2 linked regions of the Thermofilum uzonense genome follow. The protein of the gene in region 1 binds, or shares a complex with, the protein of each later gene. Links are inferred from orthologs where the notes say so. Each region holds a gene or a part of one and is shown in the gene's direction. Other genes may lie near its edges.

Region 1 (11,303 bases):
ATCTTGACCGACGAGGTATACCTCCTTTGCCCCTTTTTTCACTGCATTTTCTACGGCCTTGACAATGCTGTCCAAGGGGTAACTCTTTACTCCTAAGCCACGGGTAACCCACTCGATGCAAAAGGAGCACGCTCCGAGACAACCCGACTGGACTGGGAGGATATATGTCACGCCTCCTTCAAACTCCGGCAGAACGTTTCTCATGCGAGGATAGCTGCGTAGAAGAAGCAACTGTTTTTCGGATTCGACAACCTCTACTATTCTCTCAAGGGAGTCGGGCTCCACTAGGCTGGCTTCGGGAGCAATCTCAAGGATAGACTTGGGTCGAACGTTTGTGAGGCAGCCCGTCACGACTAGTCGGAAGCCGGTCTTTTTCCTCAGGGCTTCGAGCCTCGTTAGTTCCCTAAAGATCTTCGTCTCAGTGTCCCCTCTCACAGCGCATGTGTTGACAATCACGGTGTCAGCTTTTTCTGGTGTGTCTACAACCTCGTGTCCTCTTTCTCTTAAGAGAGTCTTCATTATGTCGCTTTCTCCCTTGTTCAGCCAGCAGCCAAACGTCTCGATGAAAACCTTCACTTAATATTCCCTTGAACCTACAAGAAGTAGAAATTAAAAAACTAGTGGCTCTGGAAAAAGAATTATAACTGCGATGATTAAGCAAGAGGGGATTAAATGGACCGCAAAACTCTGAGCCAGATACTAGCAATCCTATTATGGATGCCCCTATTTCTAGCACCGTTGCTGACGGCTCAGCCCTCAATTCCGGCCAAGGCCACTGTTAGTGCGCGCATCGAGTATGGTTATGGACTAGTATTTTATCATATAGAGCTTCCCGAGCCCACGACCTCACTTTCTTTTAATGTCTCAGGCTATACTGGGAAACTTGTACTAGCTGTAGCTCAGACGGAGAGGCAGAGGAATGTGTTAGCCGTCGTGGATAAGAGTCAGATGAAGTTTGCATTTAGTGATCCCGCCAGGCAGGTCAACATTACTTTTGTCTTTGACATAGTAACGAGTAATCTCACCACGATCGAGATAAGGTTCCCGATCCCTCTAAGCCCGTTCGGCTACGCTACAAACGTTAGTGGCACTGCATCGTTTTCCACGGGGATAAATGTCAACAGCACCTTTGGAAAAGTAATGGGTTCACAGGTAAGCTATAATGCAACCTTACCCCCTGCTTCCTATGACGTAATACGTGGCTCTACATCCTCTGGTCAAGTCCCAGTCGGGAAAATAGCCAGGATAAACCGAACAATAATCTTGGAGGCAGACAAAATAGTTTACGAGGACACAGTTGAGATACTTCAACTGTCAAACTATCCAATAACGTCCCTAGCGATAGCTCTTCCAGTAAGTTATGTCTTTGATGGAGCCGAGGGGCTTCTGGGCCCCTATCCCAGGAACTATTGGCACAGCTACAACGCTTCAAATTCTACTCTGATATTAATCACACTCATGTCATCCGTTCAGCTTGTGGGACAGAGAACCGTCCTGACACTAAGGTATCATACGAACCGTAGCAACATGATCAACGCATACATGGGGCTTGGCTTTGTCGTAACGGACTACAGTGTTAAGCTGTGTATAAGAGGGTCGCTGACAGTCCCGCAGGAATTTACCACAGGTGAGACAGTAACTGGAAGCCTTCAATGCTACGTCTTAAAGCCTGTAGGACCCCTCTTCCAGGCTGACCTCTATCCGAGAGTACCTGTTTCGAACATTGTTTTTAAGCCTTCAACAGGTCTGAGCTTGGCCGAGACGGTAATGATTCTACTTGTTTTAATCCTCTTATTAGCTACAGGTGTATTCGCAGTTGCGAGAATTAGACGTAACAAGGTCGAGAAGGCAAAGGAAAAGGTATTAACCGCTACAACTGTTCCGAGAGAGGTTTCAGAAGCAATATATAAAATACTCCTACGCCGCGAAGAACTTCTGATCACAGCCATCGAGAACCTGAACAGCCTACGTGCCAGAAAAGCCGGAACCACGAAGATCGTATCCGTGATCCGGGAATACGAGAAAAGAGACACCGCACTCGAGACAGAGGTCTCGAAGCTTTTAGGGCAGCTAGGCGATGCTGGGCGTGAAATAACCAATGAGATGGTGAGAATAAAGGAGGGAATACATCAGAGGATGAACGAGATTGAAAAAATAGAGCGAAACTACCGCGTGGGTAGACTTGATAAAAAGGAATACAATGTGAGAATTGAATCATTGGAAACCGAGCTGCGAAATCTTGCGCAAAAGTTCCGTGAACTTGCGGAGAAAAACATTTAAAAATTTATTTAGGCAGATCCTCTACTTCACAGGTAAGCTATAATGCAACCTTACCCCCTGCTTCCTATGACGTAATACGTGGCTCTACATCCTCTGGTCAAGTCCCAGTCGGGAAAATAGCCAGGATAAACCGAACAATAATCTTGCGGGATCACTAATATGTCTTCTCTGTCTCCTATTCCTCGAGGAGTCCTTCGATCCTGCTTTGATGTTCTTCTAGATCCCTGAGCAATGCATCGATGCCGTCGAACGCTACCATGTAGTCTGGGAGGACGACAGCGTAGCGAAGCATGTGCAAGACTGGGGGCCTCGAGGTAAACGCAGACATCAACGAATGCTTAAACATCGCCCACAAAACAGGATGCAGCCCGCCCACACAGACGAGAATCGAAGCCTACACCCCGACATGCCAAGGCATCATAGACCTCACCAAGAAGAAAGACAACACCGCCAGGAGCAAATCATAACCCTCCAGAGGGGTGAAGGGGGCAGGCCCTCAGTGGCGCAGGCGGCTTAACCAAAACAGTATAAGTAGGCGGGCTCTACGAGAACCCCGACAAGATTTATAAAAGGTTAGCCGTTTTTCGTTAGCGAAATGGGTGTGAAGGATGGTCCGCTATAAACAGGTCTCCGATATCGTCAAAATAATGAGGAACGTCGAGCAAGTGAGGAATATAGGTACTCTAGCCCACGTGGATCATGGGAAGACTACGACTTCTGACTCCCTCCTGATGGGGGCAGGCATCCTGAGTCCTAAGGTGGCTGGACAGGCACTAGCGCTAGACTACGTCGAGATCGAGCAGCTGAGACAGATGACGGTGAAAGCGGCCAACGTTTCACTCTACCACGAGTGGCATGGCAAGCCCTATGTGATCAACCTTGTGGACACTCCTGGACACGTTGACTTTACTGGACATGTAACAAGAAGCCTTAGAATGATGGACGGCGGTATTGTCGTAGTAGATGCTGTTGAGGGAGTAATGACTCAGACCGAAACCGTGGTAAGACAGGCGCTACAGGAGTATGTTAGACCTTTACTTTATATAAACAAGGTTGATAGGCTGATTAAGGAGCTCCGGCTTGAGCCAAAAGAAATCCAGCAGCGTTTTATCGAGATAGTTAAGGAGTTCAATGCTCTAATAGACCTTTACGCGGACAAGGAGTTCAAAGACAAGTGGAAGGTTGATTTTTCGAAAGGACAAGTTGCCTTTGGAAGCGCGCTTCACAAGTGGGGGCTCACCGTCCCTCTCGCGATTGAGAAGGGGGTGAAATTCGACTATATTGTGGACGCTTACCTGCATGATAACAAGGAACAGCTCGCCCAGGAGTTCCCCCTGTACGTTGCGCTTCTGGACATGGTTGTAGAACACATACCGAATCCACGCGAGGCCCAGAGATATAGAGTCCCGAAACTGTGGCGCGGAGATCTTAATAGCGAGATAGGTAAAGCCATGCTCGAATGTGACCCCGACGGGCCAACAGTGGTCGCTGTTAGCAAGATAACTATAGACCCGCACGCAGGTCATGTCGCTACGGGACGTGTTTTCAGCGGAACGGTTACAGAGGGTCAAGAAGTCTACCTGCTCAACGCAAAAGACTCAGCTAGAGTACTCCAGGTGGGCCTTTACATGGGACCCTATAGAGAGAAGACAGAACAAATATCTGCCGGAAACATCGTTGCTATGCTTGGTTTGGAGAAGGCTAGAGCAGGTGAAACTGTTGTTGACACCAAATTCAAGGATTCAATGACTCCCTTTGAACACCTGACATACGTTGCGGAGCCCGTTGTGACAATCGCATTGGAGCCTAAGAAAAGTAGCGACTTACCAAAACTCGTGGACATTTTGAGGAAACTGGCCATAGAGGACCCCACGCTAAAAGTATATATTAACCAGGAGACCGGCGAGTACCTCCTGAGCGGTGTGGGCACGTTGCACCTAGAAATCACACTCTGGGAGCTTAAGCAAAGAACGGGTATTGAAATAGTCACGTCTCCGCCTATCGTGAGATACAGGGAAACTATAAGAGAGAAAGGCCAGGTATTTGAAGGAAAATCACCCAATAAGCACAATAAGCTCTACTTCTATGCAGAGCCACTTAACGAGGAAACAATAAAACTTCTCCAGGAAGGCAAGGTTTTTGCGGACCAAGACTGGCGGGAAAGGGCTCAGATACTAAGAGAATACGCTGGATGGGACACAGACGAGGCTCGCAACATATGGGACATCGATGAGAACTTCAACATAATATTAAACAAGACCTCGGGTATACAGTACCTTCGCGAAGTAAAGGACACAATAGTTCAGGGCTTCAGGTGGACAATGGAGGCTGGACCTCTTGCCCAGGAACCAGTCAGAGGCGTTAAAGTTGTTCTGGTAGATGCCGTGCTACACGAGGATCCTGCCCATAGAGGCCCCGCCCAGATAATGCCGGCGACAAAGAACAGTATAATGGCAACCCTTCTCTCGGGTAAGCCAACACTTCTCGAACCAATCCTGAAGGTAGACGTTAAGGTCCCTACAGCTCAGGTAAGCGGCGTACTTAATGTCCTTAACAGGCACAGAGGGAAAATCATGGGTATGGAGGAGAAGGGCATGGTGATGCGTGTCTTGGCAGAGCTGCCCGTTGCCGAAAGCTTTAACATCGCAGACGAGTTAAGAGAGGCTACACAGGGGAGGGCTTTCTTTGCATACGAATTCTACAGATGGGCTCCCGTCCCATCCTCACAGCTAGAAGAGATAGCCCTCGCTATTAGGGAACGTAAGGGTCTACCAAAGAAGCTTCCAAGAATAGAGGACTTCCTTGGCCCATAACCCCCGGAAAACCATCCACATTATAGTCTTCATATTTCTTCTTGTTTCCCTGGATTCAGACTAATCATTCTTGAAGCAAAGACGCCTTTGCTAAGCAGAATTCCTAGAGGCTCCGGTGCTAATCCTACAATCTCTCTTGGCCTAGTCAAGTGACGATACGCTCTCATGCTGGGGACGTATAGTCCCGGCTCTAAGATGCGGGGCCGCTCTTCTATAGATTTCTCGAGTGTTTTTGCCCTGTAACCACATTTTAGACACTTGTAACCTTTTCCTTTACCAGCCGACTTCATCCGTGCTCCACATCTGGGACAAATAGGGTTTCGGATGATAACGTCCATCTGAAGTGATATAATGCGCACGTACTCTCCGTTCAAGGTTAAGCCTTTTCTAGGAATAATTCCACCTCCAACCTCGATCCTATCGCTTGGCCTAAGAAGCCTCGCAACTCTGTTAAGCCTGCCTGTCTCGCGATAAAACATTACTTCAACACAACCCTCACCGTCACAGAGCTCGACAACAACATGACCCGACTCGATTATCTTGGGGTATCCCTTAACGACTCCCTCAACTACCACGGAGTCATATGGCCGTACCTGGCCCACCTCTTTTTTAAGATGCAGATGACTGTTCGTAGCCTGGTTTGTCTTATAGATGATGTAGCCAACCGGCTTGCTCTTTAAAGCCCTTGAGGCATAAACCTCGAGAAACTCTAAGAGAGGTCTAGGGCTTAGTGAACGAACTCCAAGCAGCACGGGATCTGCTCCGCGTGGTACCGCGAGCAGCCGTTTTTCTACGTAGTCATATGTAGCGAATACCAGCGGTCTGTGCTTCCTGTCGAACTCTATGAGTATTTCTTCGTCAACCAACTTACTTGTTTCTCTTTCCATGTGATCCCTGTAAAGGAGCAACTCATACGTGTAATCCTCGAGGGGATAAGCCCCCACAGCTGCTAGAGCCCCTACGACGCCTCTACCCCTACCTATACCTCCTACCACGACCTCACCGTAGGCACCTTTTTTGATCTGTTCCTTGACGTATGATAGCGGGACGACTTCCCTCAAAGTTCTGGAGTAGAGCTTCCTTAACTCCTCGTTGACTTCTCCAACAACAACTACAAAGCCGGGAGAAGTCTTTCCATGTTTCTCTGAATACTTTGATATTAGATTCGAGAGTAGTTTCACCACTTCTTCTATGGTCAAATTGGGTGCTTCTAGGTGAAGTGATATAGCCGCATTGCCGCGCGTTTTGAATGGAACATTAGGGTTTAGCCTGACCAGATATGGCAAATCCAGGAATGTGAGGCCAAGCCTCTTAAACTCGAGAGTAAGTAGAAAACCAAGGAATGTCGTGCAAAACCCTTGTGGAGAATCTGTGTCGTCGACTCCTATGTGAACCTGCATGAGGTTTAAGCCTTCATGTGTTCTACAGCGTATAGGTAGATCCCGTCGAGCACGCCAGGACCTGTTCCTTCGCGTCCATGAGGACTTGGCCTCCTATCGCCCCTCAACTGAGTTGCTTGATGAATCCTAGCGGCTGTCTGGGCGACAGCCTCCTTGTCGATGCCCTCTATTATAATGTCTTCCTTTTCGACCTTCACTTTAACTCCTGGGAGAATCTCAGCATATCTCTTACCTCTTTCCCCGAGAAAGTTCTCGATGATCACTTTATCCTTGTCGACCTTTATGTTCATCGGGAAGTGTGCGTACACTATTTTCATCTTGTAGCGGAATCCCTTAGTCACCCCTACAATCATATTATTGATGTGCGCAGCGATTGTCTTGACAAGAGAGTATTCCCTCTTGTTGGCGAGAAAAGCCTCTATTTTCACTTGATTGTCTTCATATGTGATCTCTATTTTCTTAGCAAAGCTAAAGTCCTTTTCAGTCCTTCCGAGTGGCCCCTCGACTACAACTCTCTTGTTATTGATGGAAACTTTTACGTTCTCTGGTACTGGAACTCTTTCCTCGACTTGAAATACCTTGACCATTGAAACCCTCTCAGCATAAAGAAAAAACAATTTATATATGTTTTCCCGCCTTCACGGAAGAAAAATATTTTACTTTTCACTCAGTTATGATCACTAGCGGGGGTGCCCGAGCTAGGTCAAAGGGGGCGGTCCCTATGAGGGGCCCACACTCAGGCTCCGCTGGCGTCGGCCTGCCCGGGTTCGAATCCCGGCCCCCGCACTAGCCCATCTCTATAATCTTGGAGAGATCCTAGTATGTCTTCTCCGCTTCCCATTCCTCGAGGAAGCCTTCAATCCTGCTCCTATACTCTTCTAGCTCCCTCAGCATTGCATCCATGCTGTCGAACGCCACCCTGTAGTCTGGGAGGATGCCGGTGTACGCCCTGAAAGCTCCGATGCATGTGCAGGAACTGCAGCCTAGAGATCGACGCTGACATAAACACATGCTTGAACACCACCAGAAAGGCGGGATACAACCCGCCAATACCAAGCAAGATCGAAGCCTACGCCCCCATACAGCAAAGCCACAGCAAAAGACTAGAAGCAAAAGCTACAACCACCAGGAGAAAAACTCTTTAGAGAGATGACCGGGAGCCGGCTCCCAGTGACGCAGGGCGGCAGCAGTGTTTATCGTCTTGATGCTGCTATCACGGAGACTTCTATGAGAGCCCCTCGAGGGAGGTCGGCTACCTGGACTGTCACCCTAGACGGGGGGTCTTTCTGAAAGTAATAGGAGTATACCTCGTTAAACTCTTTGAACATCCCTAGATCCTTAAGGTACACAGTGACGTAAACAACGTCCTCGAGACTGGCGCCCACTGCTTCAAGGATCGCCTTTATGTTTTCAAATACGCGCTTCGTCTGCTCCCTTATACCCCCCGTCACTAGTTCCCCCGTTTTAGGATCTATCGGAATCTGTCCAGCTACAAAAATGAATCCTCCCGCCTTGACTGCCTGGCTGTAAGGTCCTATAGGCTTTGGAGCCTTATCAGTAAAAATTACCTCCTTTGACATTCAAACCACCTCAAAGCTGAGACCTTGCTCCTTTAATCTTACAATTAGCAGGTTAATAACTTCACGTGAGGGGACCTCAATACCAAGAGTTACCTCTGCGAGGCCGGGAGCCACAAGAGGATTCACACGTTCATGCTCTATAGATATGATATTTAATCCCAGGTCAGCGACTACGTCAATAACTCTCTTCAACTGTCCTGGCCTGTCGGGAAGCATTCCCCGAATCTTGACCTGTCTACCCTCGACGAACAGCGTTTGTGTGATTATCCGTGACAATAGGGAGGGTTCAACATTACCGCCCGAGACCACAGCAACAGCCCGCTTACCTTTAACGTCGATGGCCCCTGAAAGAAGTGCTGCCACAGATAGTGCACCCGCGGGCTCGGCGACGGTCTTAGCTCTCTCCAATAGGACGAACACCGCTCTCGCAGTGTCCTTGTCGTCCACTAGAACCATGTCGTCAACGACCTCCTCCATTATCTTCAGCGTCAGTTCCCCAGGCTTTTTAACAATGACGCCGTCGGCTATGCTGAACACGTTAGGTGTCTCCACAAGCTTACCCTGCTTATAAGAGAGATACATTGCTGGCGCACCAGAGGGTTGAACACCAATGATCTTTATCTTATCATTTAGCTTCTTGAGAGCGACAGCAATACCTGAGATTAGCCCTCCACCCCCCACAGGTACGACTACAACGTCGACTCGATGTGCATCCTTGAAAATCTCGACACCAATGGTACCTTGTCCTGCTATGATGTCTGGATCCTCAAACGGATGGATGAAGGGCATCTTCTGGGCGTTAGCAAACTCCAGAGCCTTCCTGTATGATTCGTCGTATGTTTCACCGTGCAGAATCACTTGCGCGCCATAACTTTTAGTGGCGTTGACTTTATAGAAAGGAGTGTAACGCGGCATGAAAATCGTCGCCGCAATGCCTAGCTGTGACGCCGAATAAGCCACGCCTTGAGCATGATTCCCCGAGCTTGCCGCCACCACTCGGGAAACCCCCTCCTTTTGCTTGAGCTTGCTGAGCTTATAGTAGGCGCCGCGAACCTTGAATGCTCCTGTTTTCTGAAAGTTCTCTAGTTTGAGTAAAACTTCGCCTTGAGTCATGTCGCTCAGAGTCTTGCTCGGCATTAAAGGTGTGTGGTGAATTACTGGTGATAGGATGTCATAGGCCTCTCTAATCCTGATGTTTATGTCTTCAACCAGTGAGCTCATATTGCATATATTCATGATAATATTATAAAAAAATTAACGGCGAAGAATTTATAGTTCCTTTATATTCATTAAAACCTTCTCAGCCCTACCGGCTAGTTCCCATCTATTCTTCAAGCCATCTATTCCGGGTTTCTCGACAAGGTAAGAGGTGGCTGCAGACGCATAACTTGCAGCCTCTTTTATGTCGCCCGAGCGCTGATACTCAATAGCAAAGACAGTTGTAAAGACGTCCCCGGCTCCAGTTCTATCGACCACACGGCTGGATTCAGCTGGGGGTACAAAGAAGGTTTTATTAGACGTAGCGATATACGCCCCGATTTCCCCAAGTGTTACAAGGGCTACTCCAGCACCCAGCTCTACGAGCTTTTTGGCAATAATCTCTGGCGGAAGATCGCCGAGGAGTGTTTTACCCTCACTGATCTCTGCATGGACGATATCAGAGAGAGATGCCACAAGAGATGCCTCACGAGATGAGCTTAATATGACTCTTCGATCAGGTGTGACACGCCTTAAATAGCCTTGCAGGTCACTAGCCACTAGTGCGGCTTTCTCAGAAACCTCTTGGACAACTCCCGGCGAGACTTCACCGATGAGTGTCCCTATAATCGCTATATTACCTTTGAGTTTCTCTAGGGGAACATCACTTGACAAGATATCCTCGCAGCGTGAGAGCAGGTAGAGTGTCCGGTCAGAGTCCTCATAAATTAGTTTAAATTTAGTAGTAGGAAGATCTTTTGAGACAGTTATATAGGTGGTATCTACACCGCTTCTCGAGAGGAATAAGAAGTACTCGTCCGGGAAATCTATGCCAATCTTTGAGATAATGTGTGGCCTTGCTCTATGTCTAAGCGCCGCCATGGCGCCATAGGTCACTGTTCCGCCGAGATTTCGCCTCACGTTGCCCTTTCGCACGATTATGTCTACTACTAGGTGTCCAAGAAGAAATACATCCATGCGTAAACCCGTGGTTAGTTATAAAGATAAGTTAGAAATTATTTTCGGTGACACTTTGCAAAACACTTTTGTGATGAATCACCTCTAACCATTATAACGCGGCATATAACGTCATAAATAACCACATAATTGTTAAAAGCTTGAAAGGCCGGATAAGATTGTCATGGTGCCGTGTAAATGAGTGATCCTGTCAGTTTACTTGCAGAATATGGCAAGAAAATAGACCCAATAATGGAGAAATATTTGTTAAAAAATGCTAACCCGGAGTTCCAAGAAGCAGTTCTCTACCCAATTAAGATCGGTGGTAAAAGAGTCAGGCCTGCCCTGACTATTATTTCTGCACTAGCTGTAGGGGGTAAGGCCGAGGAGGCTTACCCGGCAGCTGCAGCCGTCGAGCTGGCTCACAATTACTCGCTTATCCTAGACGACATAATTGATCATAGCGAGGTTAGGAGGGGCTATCCCACTGTTTGGAAAAAGTATGGGCTCAGCACTGCGATCCTTGTAGCAGTTCACTATCGCGAGAGTATAGCTGACGCCTTGTCTGATACACGGGATCCTAAGACATTCCACGACATCATGGCTCGCACCATAAAACTCTTAACAGACGGAGAACGCCTCGACATACTCTTTGAGCAGAGTGGACGCGAGGACGAACCCTACATTGTGGCTAACAGGTACCGAAAAATCTCACTAGAGGATTATCTTAACATGATCGAGAAGAAGACCGGCGTGCTCATCGAGACGTCATGTGTTTTTGGAGGCCTTTCGGTGGGAATAGTCGAAGAGGAAATTATTCAGGCATTAAGAGAATACGGCCGTAATATAGGCATCGCTTTCCAAATCAGCGACGACATAATTGATATTTTTGGGGACGCGAGGAAAACAGGCAAAAAGGTCGGAGGAGATATAAAGGAACATAAGCTGGGAAACGTTGTGGTTCAACTGGCCCTCGAGGAGCTAGGTGAAGATAGCCTTTTGTATAAGACCATTTCGAAGCCCGAGGTTTCCTGGGAAGAGGTTGCGGCAGCCGTCGACGAGATCAAGAAAACTAA
Region 2 (11,076 bases), 220 kb from region 1 along the record:
AAACTTAAAGTATATTCTGGCGGGTGTTTTGAGAGCCTTCTCAAGACGCGTAGCCCTTATAAGAGGGGTAGGTCTCCAAATGCGGTAGACGTCTCGCACTTCTTCAGGTATAGGTATAAATTTCTCTTGAGACACTTCCTGTCTCACAATCTCCTTGGGAAAGATCGCTTCAAGCTCCTCTGGATTTACTGGTTTGCCCGTAGCCGGGGAGATGGGTGGAGGAAGGGGTTCAGGTAAGTCCGGTAAGATGTTGTACCATTGTCTGGGTAAGAGGCTTTCATCTAACATGTACTTTTTTGTCATTTTTTGTTCACAAGATCACTTTTTTATTCATTATAGTATATAAATGTTTCCTCAAAGGAGGATGGGGGAGAGGATATATTATAAATTTCTGTATTCGCAAGGATTATGCGTGGATAAGAAGCTTGTAGAGAAATTTACAGAGACCGTAAAGGGTCATACGAAAAAACTTGAGGTACTCAAAGTCTTACTAAAGTACGGCTTGAGTGTCCGTGAAAATACTGTAACCTTAGGCGAGAGAATCAAGGTGCCTTTCAAGTCAATCGCGCTTGAAGCAGGCGTCGATAGGCGAACAGTTATAGAGACTCTCCGAGCTATACGCGAGGATAGTTTCCTCAGAGAGTTTTTCCGTCGATTGAGACCCGCAGGTCCATCTCTAGTCGAGGTCTCGAAGCTTCTAGGGTATAGGTGTCTTATCGTGGAAACTCACAGAGACCAGCCTGGCATACTGGCCTGGGTAGCGAACGCACTTGCTGAGAAAAACATAAATATTCTCCAAGTGGTCGCCGAGGATCCAAACATCTATGAGGAGCCGAAACTATACGTCGTAGTCTCTTCGAATGTTCCGGGCGAGGTTATCGATAGAATTCTCGAACACCCAGCAATAAAGCGAGTCTCAATTAGCTAACCTTGATTTAGAACCTCTTGAGCCTTCTCCACTTCGTTGATGATTTGTCTAACCACCTTGTCTGCAATGCCTGCTGGAACTCTCAAGGAGGCGGCGTAGTTGTGTCCACCCCCGCTTACCCCTAATTCCTCGGAGAAACGTGAGAATAGTTGAGCTAGATTTACGGGAAAACCTGTTGGTGCTCTACCCGTTATCACGACTATGTTTTGACCTATCCGGAAGAGTATTAAGATAATTTTCCTCTGTGCAGCAGCCTCCTGTGAAGCTATTCTGCCTGAGAACCCATATACTCTAAGGTCTCTTAGATCTATAATGCGTAAGACAGGTGAGTCATATATTACCCTGTTTTTTACCTCTTTAAGCAGTCTTTGCAGCTTCTCTTCACTTTCTTGAAACCTTAATACCGCCTCTTCAGGAACAAGTATGCGCTTCTTAACCCAGCTCTCGATTATTTTTTTCCTTAGATCGTCGTCACGAGGCTCTAAGGCGATAGCGCCGGTTAGTATCTCGGCTGCCGACTCAAGCCCTAACTCCCTTACGCTAGGATCAGGGTTTGGTGTGTCTGTTAGCTCTGCAAGCTTTATTAGTCTTAGAGAGAAGTCTGGGTCGATGGTAAGCGGTATTAGATTGGCCAGGAGCGAGGCTGTAGATGGGGCGGGTGTGGCCAGGACATTCACACCTGTAGCTGTAATTTTATCTTTATGAAAAATTGTTGAGGGATGATGATCAATCCATGTTGTTTGCGCGACTCTGGTTAGGAACGAGAGGGCTTGACTAGTTGTTTCCCAGTACTCCTCGTTGAATGCGATGTCAAGAATATAGACTTCACCCGAGGTAAAGTGTATTCTTTGAAGGGTGTTATGAAGAGAGAAAGGCTGCGAGAAATATACTTTATACTTCACCCCCTCCTTGTTTTTGAGATAATATGAAATTATTATAGCTGCGGAGACCATGCCGTCTATGTCGCCGTGAGCTATTATTGTTAGCATCATTAAACTCTGAGCTTAAAGTCGCATAACAAGTTTAATAACGTTATAGCTAGACAAGCTATAAGAGAAGATTTTTCGACCGAAGTTTTAGCGCATAATTGTTTAAGATCTCTTTTACTTGAGGCTCGGGTAGGCCGAGGTCTTCAGCTACCTTCCCGGTGGTATATCCTAAGGCTAGTTTCGCTAATACAACGCGATGTATCTGGGACTCGTCGATGCCGTAAGCTAATGCTAAGCGGGCCACTAGAGAAGGATCTACCGCCTTTAAACTCTTTATTTCATTCACTGGAACGGGAGATGAGTAACGTGTAATCTCTTCGAGAGAGATTATGGTGACCCAGTCGTCCTCCTTTATATCTGGATAGATTTCCTTCAAGGCATCCAGGAGATCTTCTAGGCTATTAAAACCATCCTTCAAGGCATCATCCTTTGTGAGCTCCGAGACCCTCGTAAACCTAAGTGATTTTACGCGCGCTTCTCCATATATCTGTCCTCCACTCTCCAGGAAGACCTCATCGCTTTGCGGTTGAAGAATACCCTTCCTAATGGTGGTAGTTTTTTCACCCCTTAGGATTTTCTCAAGGTACCTTAGTCTAAAGCTCAGTGTTTTCCCGAGCTTACGCGTGGTGTGACCACTCATCCCGCTTTCATGTAAAAGTTAACGCCAATTAAACTTTTATCACGTATTTAGGCGCTAACTCCTAGGAGCTTCTCTACCAGGTCTGGCAAGCCCTCCTGACGTGCGGGGGGCGGCAGCATGGTGATATATACTCTCAAAGGACCCTTGAACTGTATGTACCCCTCGTCGGTGAGCCTCTGTAGAGCCTCGTCCGTTTCGCGGGGTGTGAGCTTCCTGAGCCGATAATTTTCACAGATTAGCTCAATGTACCTCTGGATATCTCTGAGAGTGATAAAGCTTTGGTTCAGCTGCCTTGAAGCCAATAATATAGCGGACAATACTACGCGTTCAGCTGTTCCAAGCGTTTCAGGGTTGATAGAGAAAAGGTATTTTTCACGCAAGCCCTGCTCTATGGCCCTGTTTATGTGGTTATAGGAGAGCTTCTCATCTTTGCTGGTCTCAGCTATTTGCGCTGCAATAAGCAGGATATCAAGAGCCTTCCTCAAGTCAGAGTCGAAGAGAGTAACAGTGACCTCGGCCAGATACTCTGCAACAGCCTCGGGAAAAGTTCCAATGACAAACGCCTCGGATGCCCGATAGAGGATTATATCGACCAATTGATCACGAGTATAAGCGGGATAGTTTACTATCATGTTGCCGAGCGAGGACTGCTCTTCAGGAGCAAGGCGTTGAGACCAGCTCTCATCCCTCGAAATGAATATCACACCACTAACATTCTCGACGCCGAGCTCGGAAAGCCTGGTCAAGTTGTAAACTATTTGTCCACCTCTTAGCGAACGGTAGCCCGAAAGCTGGTCTGCTTCGTCGATGGTTAAAATGAATGTCTTTCCCTTTTCTTTGCGCAGGGATGAGACGAACTTGTCAAACAGCTCGCCCGCGCTCAGGCTGCGTGAAGCTTTGCCGCCCATCTTTGTAAGCAACTGTGAATAGAATACCCAGGGAGATATGTCTGCCAGAGCACGGAGGTTAACGTAGACGTGCTGGATGAGTGGATTTTCCTCTCGTAAAGACTTCAAGAGCAGGTGTGAAGAAGTAGTCTTTCCCGTACCTTTCGGGCCGATCAGTTGTATCACCTTAAAAAAGGGCGGGCCCTCGACAGCGTCCCTTAGGAGAGTCTGAAGCATGTCAAGCTGAGATTCACGGTGTGGGAGACGACTAGGTATATGTTGACGTGAAAGGACGCTGGGGTTACGCAGTATAGCCATCCTTAGACTCGGGTAAATAACCTGTGGCAGCTCTTATAAAAATTACAGTGAAAGAGTAAACGGTGAAAGTGATTCTTAGAGGGAGATCCCTAGTATGTCTTCTCAGCTTCCCATTCCTCGAGGAGGTCTTCGATCCTGCTTTGATGTTCTTCTAGCTCCCTGAGCATTGCATCAATGCCGTTGAGTGCCTTCCTGTAGTCTGGCAGGATGCCGGTGTACGCCCTGAAGGCTACGATTTGTGTGCAAGAACTGCGGGTCTAGAGATAAACGCGCACATCAACGCATGCTTGAACATCACTCACAAGACAGGATACAGCCCGCCCACACCAACGAGAATCGGGACCTATATCTCACACAGCGGAGTCGTATCACTTGCCAAGAAGAAAGGCAAAATACGTCACCAGGAGCCAGAGAATAACCCCCTAGAAGAGTAACCGGGAGCCCGCCCCAATGGCGCAGAGCGGGTGGCAGTATTCATGAGCAAAGATTTAATCAGATCGTCGCGAGGCTGTCATCCCCTTCTCCACACAACTGGGACGGCGTCATCATCCACCCGGATAAGTGTCGACATAGTATATAAGCATTTGTGGCGCAGGGTAATCTTTTAACAAAACCGTTATTTACCACACTGCCTTCTAGCGTTTTGTTGGCTATGAATGGGAAGTTTGTCGTCGTCCTGCTGATGTCCCTGATAGGAATCACTCTCTACTGGTTTCCAGTCCCAATAATTATAGGTAGTTATGTTCTCGGAGGATACCCATGGTTAGCACCCGAACCGTCAAAAAACACAATGATAATCATCGGTCTCGCAATAACAGTTACCTTCCTGGCGCTAACGGCGATAATGTATTACATCACGAAAAAATTAGAAGAAGTTGGTCCTGAGGAGGCATACGAGGAGCCTAAGGAGAGGCCCGCTACAAGTGTTGAGTGGTGAGGAGAGGGTAAACGCGTGAAGATATGGGTAGAAGCGCTTACCCCTAAACAGATTCTCCTATTTTCTTATATTCAAGACATATTCGGCAGGCAAAATGTGTTTTTAACGACTCGCGATTATGATCTTAACGCCAACCTGGCTAGCAAGAGATGGTCAAAACACTTTCTTGTAGGCCGCTATCCCGGAGCATCGTCTATAGCCAAAACTCGAGAAAGTATAAAGCGGCAAGAGAAACTTATTGATATAGTGTCTTCTGAAAAACCGGACGTTCACCTTACCTTTGTCTCACCTGACTCAGTACGTGTGGCCTTTGGTCTCGGCATACCAGTTATAACTAGTAGTGACTCGCCGCACTCAGATGCAGTGTCAAGGCTAACGATTCCTCTCTCTAGGATATTTGTGACGCCTTACTTCCTATTGGAAGATTTTGAAAAATACAATAGGCTTGTGGAAGTAGTGGGATTTGAAGGAGTTTTCGAGCTAGCATGGATTCTACGTGAAAAACCTGACCCAAAGGTCCCAAGGGAGCTCGGATTGGAGCCCTTCAGTTACGCGTTAGTACGACCAGGAGAGGAGAAATCATATTACTACCCTTCCCCTGCCTTCGCGACTAGGATGCCTCTCTCTATAGCTAGAATGATTCTGAGGAGGACAGATCTCACAGTTATCGTGTATCCACGCTATCCGGATCAAGCCTTGCTATATAGAAGACTGCTTTCTAGGTGGAATAATAGGGTAAAGATTCTTGAAGGGGCTACAGATTTCGTGAGCCTGGAGTACCACGCAAGGCTTGTCATTACAGGTGGTGGCACAATGGCCACAGAGTCCGCGCTCCTCGGAACCCCTTCAATCTCGACGTATCCCGGCGAGCTAAAAGTTCACAAGTTTATAAGAAAGAGAGGATTCCCACTTTATAAGGCCCCTCTGCCTCAAAGCTTTATTGAAAAATTATTACTTCTCGAGACAGGACCAGGAGAACGCGAACGATATATCCAGAGAGCTAAGAAAACTTTACAAGACCCCATTAGCGTTTTCGCACGGGAAATCACAAGAATTATCAATAGAAATGAAAACTAGTGTTGCCTATTGCCAAACCAAAGTTTGCTTCTTGAAACCCAGGGACGCCTATATAATTATTCATAGAGACATCAAGCAAAAGCTTTAAGTACTGACGCGTAAAAAGCAGAATCGCGGTGGAAAGAATGGAGTATGTATATGCAAGCTTAATCCTCTACCATGCTGGAAAAGAGATAACAGAGGAAAGCGTGAAGAAAATCCTTGAAGCGGCAGGTATCCAGGTCGACGAGATACGATTGAAAGCTTTGGTAGCCTCTCTCAAGGAAATAAACATCGAAGAAGCCATAAAGACCGCGGCCGTACCTGTTGCCGCGGCTCCTGCAACGGCCCCCGCTACAACAGCCCCTGTTCAGGCTAAGACGGAGGAGGCTAAGAAAGAGGAAGAGAAAAAGGAGGAGGCGCCCGAGGAGACTGTTGAAGAGGGTCTTTCAAGCCTTTTCGGCTTCTGAGAACAGGGATATCATTGTTCAACATTTTTGCTTTACTGCCTTTAATCCGACGGCTGATTGCTTTTTCAACATTGATGTTAGCTGGTTTTACAGACTACCAAAGCAGAGAAGTCGATGATAAAGTATGGATTATCGGTTCGCTTATTATAGCCCCCTTGTTACTCCTTGAGTTCCTCTCGGAAACAATACAACTGGTACTATATGCGGTGTCTATTATAACTATTCTCCTAGTGGCTATTTTAGCGTTAAAGTTTAAGCTAGTAGGGGAGGCTGACATTATCGCCCTTATCTTTATATCCTTCGCTGAGCCACCAAGCCTCAGAAATATTCTGACACTCGTCCCGCCCGCAACAATTGTAATTCTTGCAGGGATACTATCTATGGGTTATATAGCCTATAACGTATACTATAACTGGAGAAATAGGGCTACCTTCCCTGAGCGTACGCCGCTTTACCTCAAGATTATAGCTTATATGACTATGCGAATGATAACTTCCCGAGAATACGAGGAGAAGAGATACATGTATACACCTGCCAACCCTCTAGACCCTTCATTTATCACGAAAACGGACCAGTCAATGGAAACCCCCACGACGGAGAAGTTCTGGGCCGTGGTACTATTACCATATGTAACGCTGCTGGCAATAGCTTTCCTCATATATATTGTGTTGTACTACTCCTACACCTTTACCTTCTTTAGCAAAGGATAAGAAAGCCAAGTAAGCCCACGAGTCCAGTAGCAATAAGGTTTGTCACCTCGTTTGTTATAAACGAGAACCCGCCGGCCGGCAGTGTTTTCTCGCCACAGCTATGCGTTGTTTTGTCGGTAAGCGTCTTGCAACGCGGACAATAGTATTTTCTCTGTAAAGTGGCTCCAACAACGCTGTCAAGAACTTCGCCCAGCCAGCCCAACGCGATTATAAGAGGAACACATGCGTGATTGATATTAAGTAAGCCTAGATTGCTTTCTAGAAGCGCAACTACACCTATAATCGCGGCTCCAAGAATACTTCCCATTGTGCCCAATGGTGTTATCCCGCCTGAGGTGCCTGGCTCTACCTTAACCCAGGGACGAGTAATAAGCCGGGGTCTACCCGGATAAATGGCTCCTAGCTCAGCTGCCCAGGTATCAGCGTTTGATGCCGCAAGAACGGCTAGAGCAGTAGGCAGTAGTTTCTGACGGTAATCTATGAAGAGTCCATGGAGAGCCGTGAATAGTGCGGCGACAAGCCCGGCGCCTATCACCTGGCTAGAAGAACGCCCTCCCTCGCGCTCAGCAGCATCCTTTTGCCTCTTATTTGCATAGCCGAGTTTTGTTATAAGTGAAGATGAGAAGAAAAATGTGAGGGACGCAAGGTAAAGCCCGATACCCCCCATGAAATAAAGGCCTGAGAACATAATGCTTAAAGCCGCAGCTTTGGCGTCGAGATATTTTAGCTTGTAAGCTGCTAGGCCTAGAGGTAAGCCTAACGCGAGCCCGAATGCAAAGTTGAAGATGACGCCGTTAATCTCACTCACGGAAAATAGGAAAACTTTGCTTGGTATATATACTCGCGTTTTAAAGGCTCCAAGTATTGCTTTAAGGCATTGATTAGTCCTATCCTCCTTTAGGAGGGGGAAACGATTCTAAAGCTTTATAACTCTTTATCTGCTAGGCAAACTATAATCTTTATAAGGGAAGAGCTGTTTAAAACACGAGATGCGTAGAACTTCGTTCATAATTTTTGTGATTATACTCGGTCTCCTTCTGGCTGCTCTCAGTAAAGCACAACCAGAAAGTGTAGCTGTAGTAGAGATCCATGGCGGTATTGATGAGGGGAAAGTTTACCTTGTAAAGAAGGGCTTATCCATTGTCAACGGGGGCATTCTCATACTGGTAATTGATAGTTATGGAGGCTACGTCAAGTCCATGGACGAGATAATCTCTCTCCTCAAGACCTGCCAGTGCAGAACCATAGCTTTCCTGCCTCCAGGCTCTAAAGCCGTCTCAGCAGCCACCGGCGTAGCGCTAGCAGCCTCAAAACTCTATGTCGGTGACGGCGCAGTCATTGGAGCATGTAAGCCAACACCGTCAAATGACAAGACAGAGGCCTATATGATTTCGAGGTTCACTGGGCTTCTTGAAGAGAAAAAGATCCAAAAGCCTGATCTACTTGCCCGTGAACTCGTCATAGAAAATAAAGCGTTTACCGCGAGGGAGGCGTTAGATTTAGGCCTTGCAGACGCGAGGGCAGGGAGCCTCGGCGAGGTATTAAGGGCGGAGGGTCTTGAGGGATTGCCTATCTCATACCTCAGAGACGATCTGGTCAGCGAGGCGCTCTCTCTTTTAATAGATCCTGGTATTGCGCTCCTCTTGGCTGTCCTAGGAGTACTTCTACTAGCACTGGAGTTCCATGTTACGGGGTTTCAGGGATGGGGTGTGATAGGGGGCGCCCTTATTTTAACGGCACTTTACACGTTCAACCTAATCGGGATCAACCTTTATGCATTTTTACTCGTTTCACTCGGCGTAGTGCTTATCCTCCTTGAGCTCTTCAAGCCGGGTATACAGGTCTTTGGGCTTAGCGGTGGACTTCTAGTCGGTATTGGGATTGCTGTTGAATACTATACTCAGCCCTACCATGCTCTCTCATCATTCACTGTAACTGCACTAGTCCTGTTGGGATTAATTGGAGTCTTTATAGCCCTCATAATCTACAAGGCTTCTCAAACCCTCGGGATGAAGACGCTAAGCCTTGAGGAGAAACTCATAGGCAAAACGGGTTACGCGAAAACAGGAATAACACCCGGAAAGAGAGGAGTAGTATATGTAGAGGGAGAGGATTGGACAGCAGAAAGCGACGATGAAATACGAGAAGGACAGAGAATAATTGTAGAAGCTGTGAGGGGCCTCGTTCTAAAGGTGAGGCCTGCGGAAAGCAAATAAAACAGTACCCCCGTGTATGTTTTGATATGGGTCCCCTCTCTGTTTTCTTAGCCTTTGTAGTCTTGATAGTCTTTGCCAGCATAATAGCCTCGAGTATTCGTATAGTTCCAGAGTATCAAAGAATAGTTGTTTTAAGGCTTGGAAGAGTAGTAAAGGTCGCGGGTCCAGGGCTCGTGCTGCTAATTCCTTTCATCGATAGAGGTATAGTTGTCGATCTTCGAGAACAATATATAGAAGTCACGAAGCAGACTTGCATCACGAAGGATAATGCTCCCGTAGACATCGACTTCCTCATATACTTCAGGGTCATAGACCCGACGAAAAGCGTGGTAGAAGTATCCGATTTTAGGGGGGCGGCTATAGGTATAGCTACCACAACTTTACGTGCAGTCGTCGGCGATATTGACCTAGACCAGGTTCTGGCAAAACGGGAGTACATAAACGAGGTGCTCCGTGAGAAGCTCGATGAAGTGACAGCAAGGTGGGGCGTCAAGGTGACAGCCGTAGAAATACGTGAAATAATACCTCCACGGGAGGTTCAAGAGGCTATGATTAAACAGATGTCCGCCGAGAGGAACAGGAGAGCCATGGTAACCGAGGCTGAAGGAAAACGTGAAGCAGCCATACGTGTGGCTCAGGGAGAAAAGGAGGCGCTCATCCTCAAAGCGGAGGGCGAAAAACAAGCAGCTATACTAAAGGCGGAGGGTCAGGCCCTAGCCCTGCGCTACGTTGATGAGGAAGCTAGAAAACTGGACTCGAAGACCGTCCTCCTACAGTACTTTGGAGCGCTCGAGGCGATAGCATCTTCCCCATCTACAAAGATAGTGCTTCCCATGGAACTCTTCAAACTACTTGGGCCCCTTCAGGAGTACTTCGCTGGGAAGAAAGAAGATAAATGATTTATTTTTCCTGTATTACCTCTCCTTGAACCTCGCCTTCTATTCGTGCCTTACCCCTCAGGATGATACGCCTGGCACGCACAGGCGCCTTCACAGTCACATTGTAGATAGTGACCTCCTCAGCATCTATCTTTGAAGCCTCAAGGACAGGCACATCTCCTCCTGAAAGCAACTTGATAAGCTTCACCACACCATACTTTTCAGCCGTCTTGACCTCAAGCTTCTTAACTGAGACCTCCCCAACCTTTGACTCGTCAGACAGATTCAGCACTAAATGTTCCCCCTCCGTCTTACCCAAGATACGGATACCCCCCTCAATTCTAGCGAAGGTGAACGTTAGACAGCCGATAGAAATCCCACCGGTTAATAGTGCCTCCTCCGCCTCTAGACACCCCATAACCTTTAAAGCGCCGGCAGAGCTAACCCTTTTAGCCTTAAGAGAGCCTAGCACTTTAACTGCTCCCGCCAGCTTCGCCTCGACTGCAACTACATTCCCACTGAAGACCGCGGAGCCAGCCACACTCACCCTCTCGGATTCTACGTCGCCTTCAACCTTCCCCGCCCCGCTTATCTTAATCTCCTGATAGTATCCGCCGTTAGCCTTTCCAGCCCCCGAGATGCTGAGACTTCCTCTTCTTTTTTTCCCACTCAAGGCTGACTCGTACGAGTCGAATAACTCGCTCATAACTAAACACCTGCCTTCTCGAATATTCTCTTTATCTCTTCAAGAAGCTCCCTTATCTCCTTAAGCCTCTTAAGCACAAGCTCCTCAACCTCTTCATCGCTGAGTTCCACATACTTCAGCTCTTTTTCACTCAAACCCCCATCCCCTCCTTCAAGATATCACGTATCTCCTCGAGCTCCTTCTTGATCGCGTCAAGTTCTTCAAGCATTGCGCGCTGGCGTGCACGATAAGCTAGGATCTTCTTCTCTGTTTCTCTCATTTTGAGCTCAATGCCTCGGTCGCCCACTTCCTCTAATGGTTTTACAAGTGTGAAAACTAGACTGAAGAAGCCTAGCGCCGCA

Evidence for each region.
Region 2: the proteins of MA03_RS06540 (region 1) and rpl12p are in contact, whole or in part, in a crystal structure (PDB 5H7L), measured with the Pyrococcus horikoshii proteins. The link is inferred for Thermofilum uzonense from one-to-one orthologs. Residues at the interface, in WP_048053510.1 of Pyrococcus horikoshii: Pro161, Met164, Met165, Phe168, Ser169, Ile172, Val195, Glu196, Phe202, Leu211, Ser212, Val213, Met216, Lys222, Phe223, Asn224; in WP_010886059.1 of Pyrococcus horikoshii: Leu100, Ala101, Gly102, Leu103, Ser104, Ala105, Leu106, Phe107, Gly108.

What each region holds. Positions count from the first base shown.
Region 1 is NZ_CP009961.1:1,265,263-1,276,565, forward strand. Bases 2,582-5,490 are described here. They hold MA03_RS06540 (elongation factor EF-2), read left to right. Parts: upstream 2,582-2,888; coding sequence 2,889-5,093; downstream 5,094-5,490. Other genes in these bases: MA03_RS08760 (hypothetical protein), read left to right, coding at 2,582-2,747; MA03_RS06545 (tRNA(Ile)(2)-agmatinylcytidine synthase), read right to left, coding at 5,123-5,490. Outside these bases: MA03_RS06530 (tRNA (N(6)-L-threonylcarbamoyladenosine(37)-C(2))-methylthiotransferase), read right to left, coding at 1-576; MA03_RS06535 (hypothetical protein), read left to right, coding at 673-2,280; more of MA03_RS08760, read left to right, coding at 2,571-2,581; more of MA03_RS06545, read right to left, coding at 5,491-6,493; MA03_RS06550 (50S ribosomal protein L6), read right to left, coding at 6,499-7,080; MA03_RS08765 (hypothetical protein), read right to left, coding at 7,310-7,504; MA03_RS06565 (RidA family protein), read right to left, coding at 7,687-8,073; ilvA (threonine ammonia-lyase), read right to left, coding at 8,074-9,294; MA03_RS06575 (PfkB family carbohydrate kinase), read right to left, coding at 9,343-10,248; MA03_RS06580 (polyprenyl synthetase family protein), read left to right, coding at 10,426-11,303. UniProt on the Methanocaldococcus jannaschii protein: Catalyzes the GTP-dependent ribosomal translocation step during translation elongation.
Region 2 is NZ_CP009961.1:1,047,070-1,058,145, forward strand. Bases 4,882-7,563 are described here. They hold rpl12p (50S ribosomal protein P1), read left to right. Parts: upstream 4,882-5,901; coding sequence 5,902-6,225; downstream 6,226-7,563. Other genes in these bases: MA03_RS05375 (DUF354 domain-containing protein), read left to right, coding at 4,882-5,776; MA03_RS05385 (hypothetical protein), read left to right, coding at 6,300-6,935; MA03_RS05390 (DUF92 domain-containing protein), read right to left, coding at 6,922-7,563. Also shown: MA03_RS05345 (TrpB-like pyridoxal phosphate-dependent enzyme), read right to left, coding at 1-303; MA03_RS05350 (hypothetical protein), read left to right, coding at 413-928; MA03_RS05355 (DHHA1 domain-containing protein), read right to left, coding at 925-1,920; MA03_RS05360 (ASCH domain-containing protein), read right to left, coding at 1,976-2,557; MA03_RS05365 (Cdc6/Cdc18 family protein), read right to left, coding at 2,605-3,762; MA03_RS08705 (hypothetical protein), read left to right, coding at 3,999-4,196; MA03_RS05370 (hypothetical protein), read left to right, coding at 4,415-4,699; more of MA03_RS05375, read left to right, coding at 4,715-4,881; more of MA03_RS05390, read right to left, coding at 7,564-7,743; MA03_RS05395 (NfeD family protein), read left to right, coding at 7,925-9,151; MA03_RS05400 (SPFH domain-containing protein), read left to right, coding at 9,178-10,050; MA03_RS05405 (hypothetical protein), read right to left, coding at 10,052-10,735; MA03_RS09010 (hypothetical protein), read right to left, coding at 10,738-10,869; MA03_RS05410 (hypothetical protein), read right to left, coding at 10,866-11,076. UniProt on the Methanocaldococcus jannaschii protein: Forms part of the ribosomal stalk, playing a central role in the interaction of the ribosome with GTP-bound translation factors.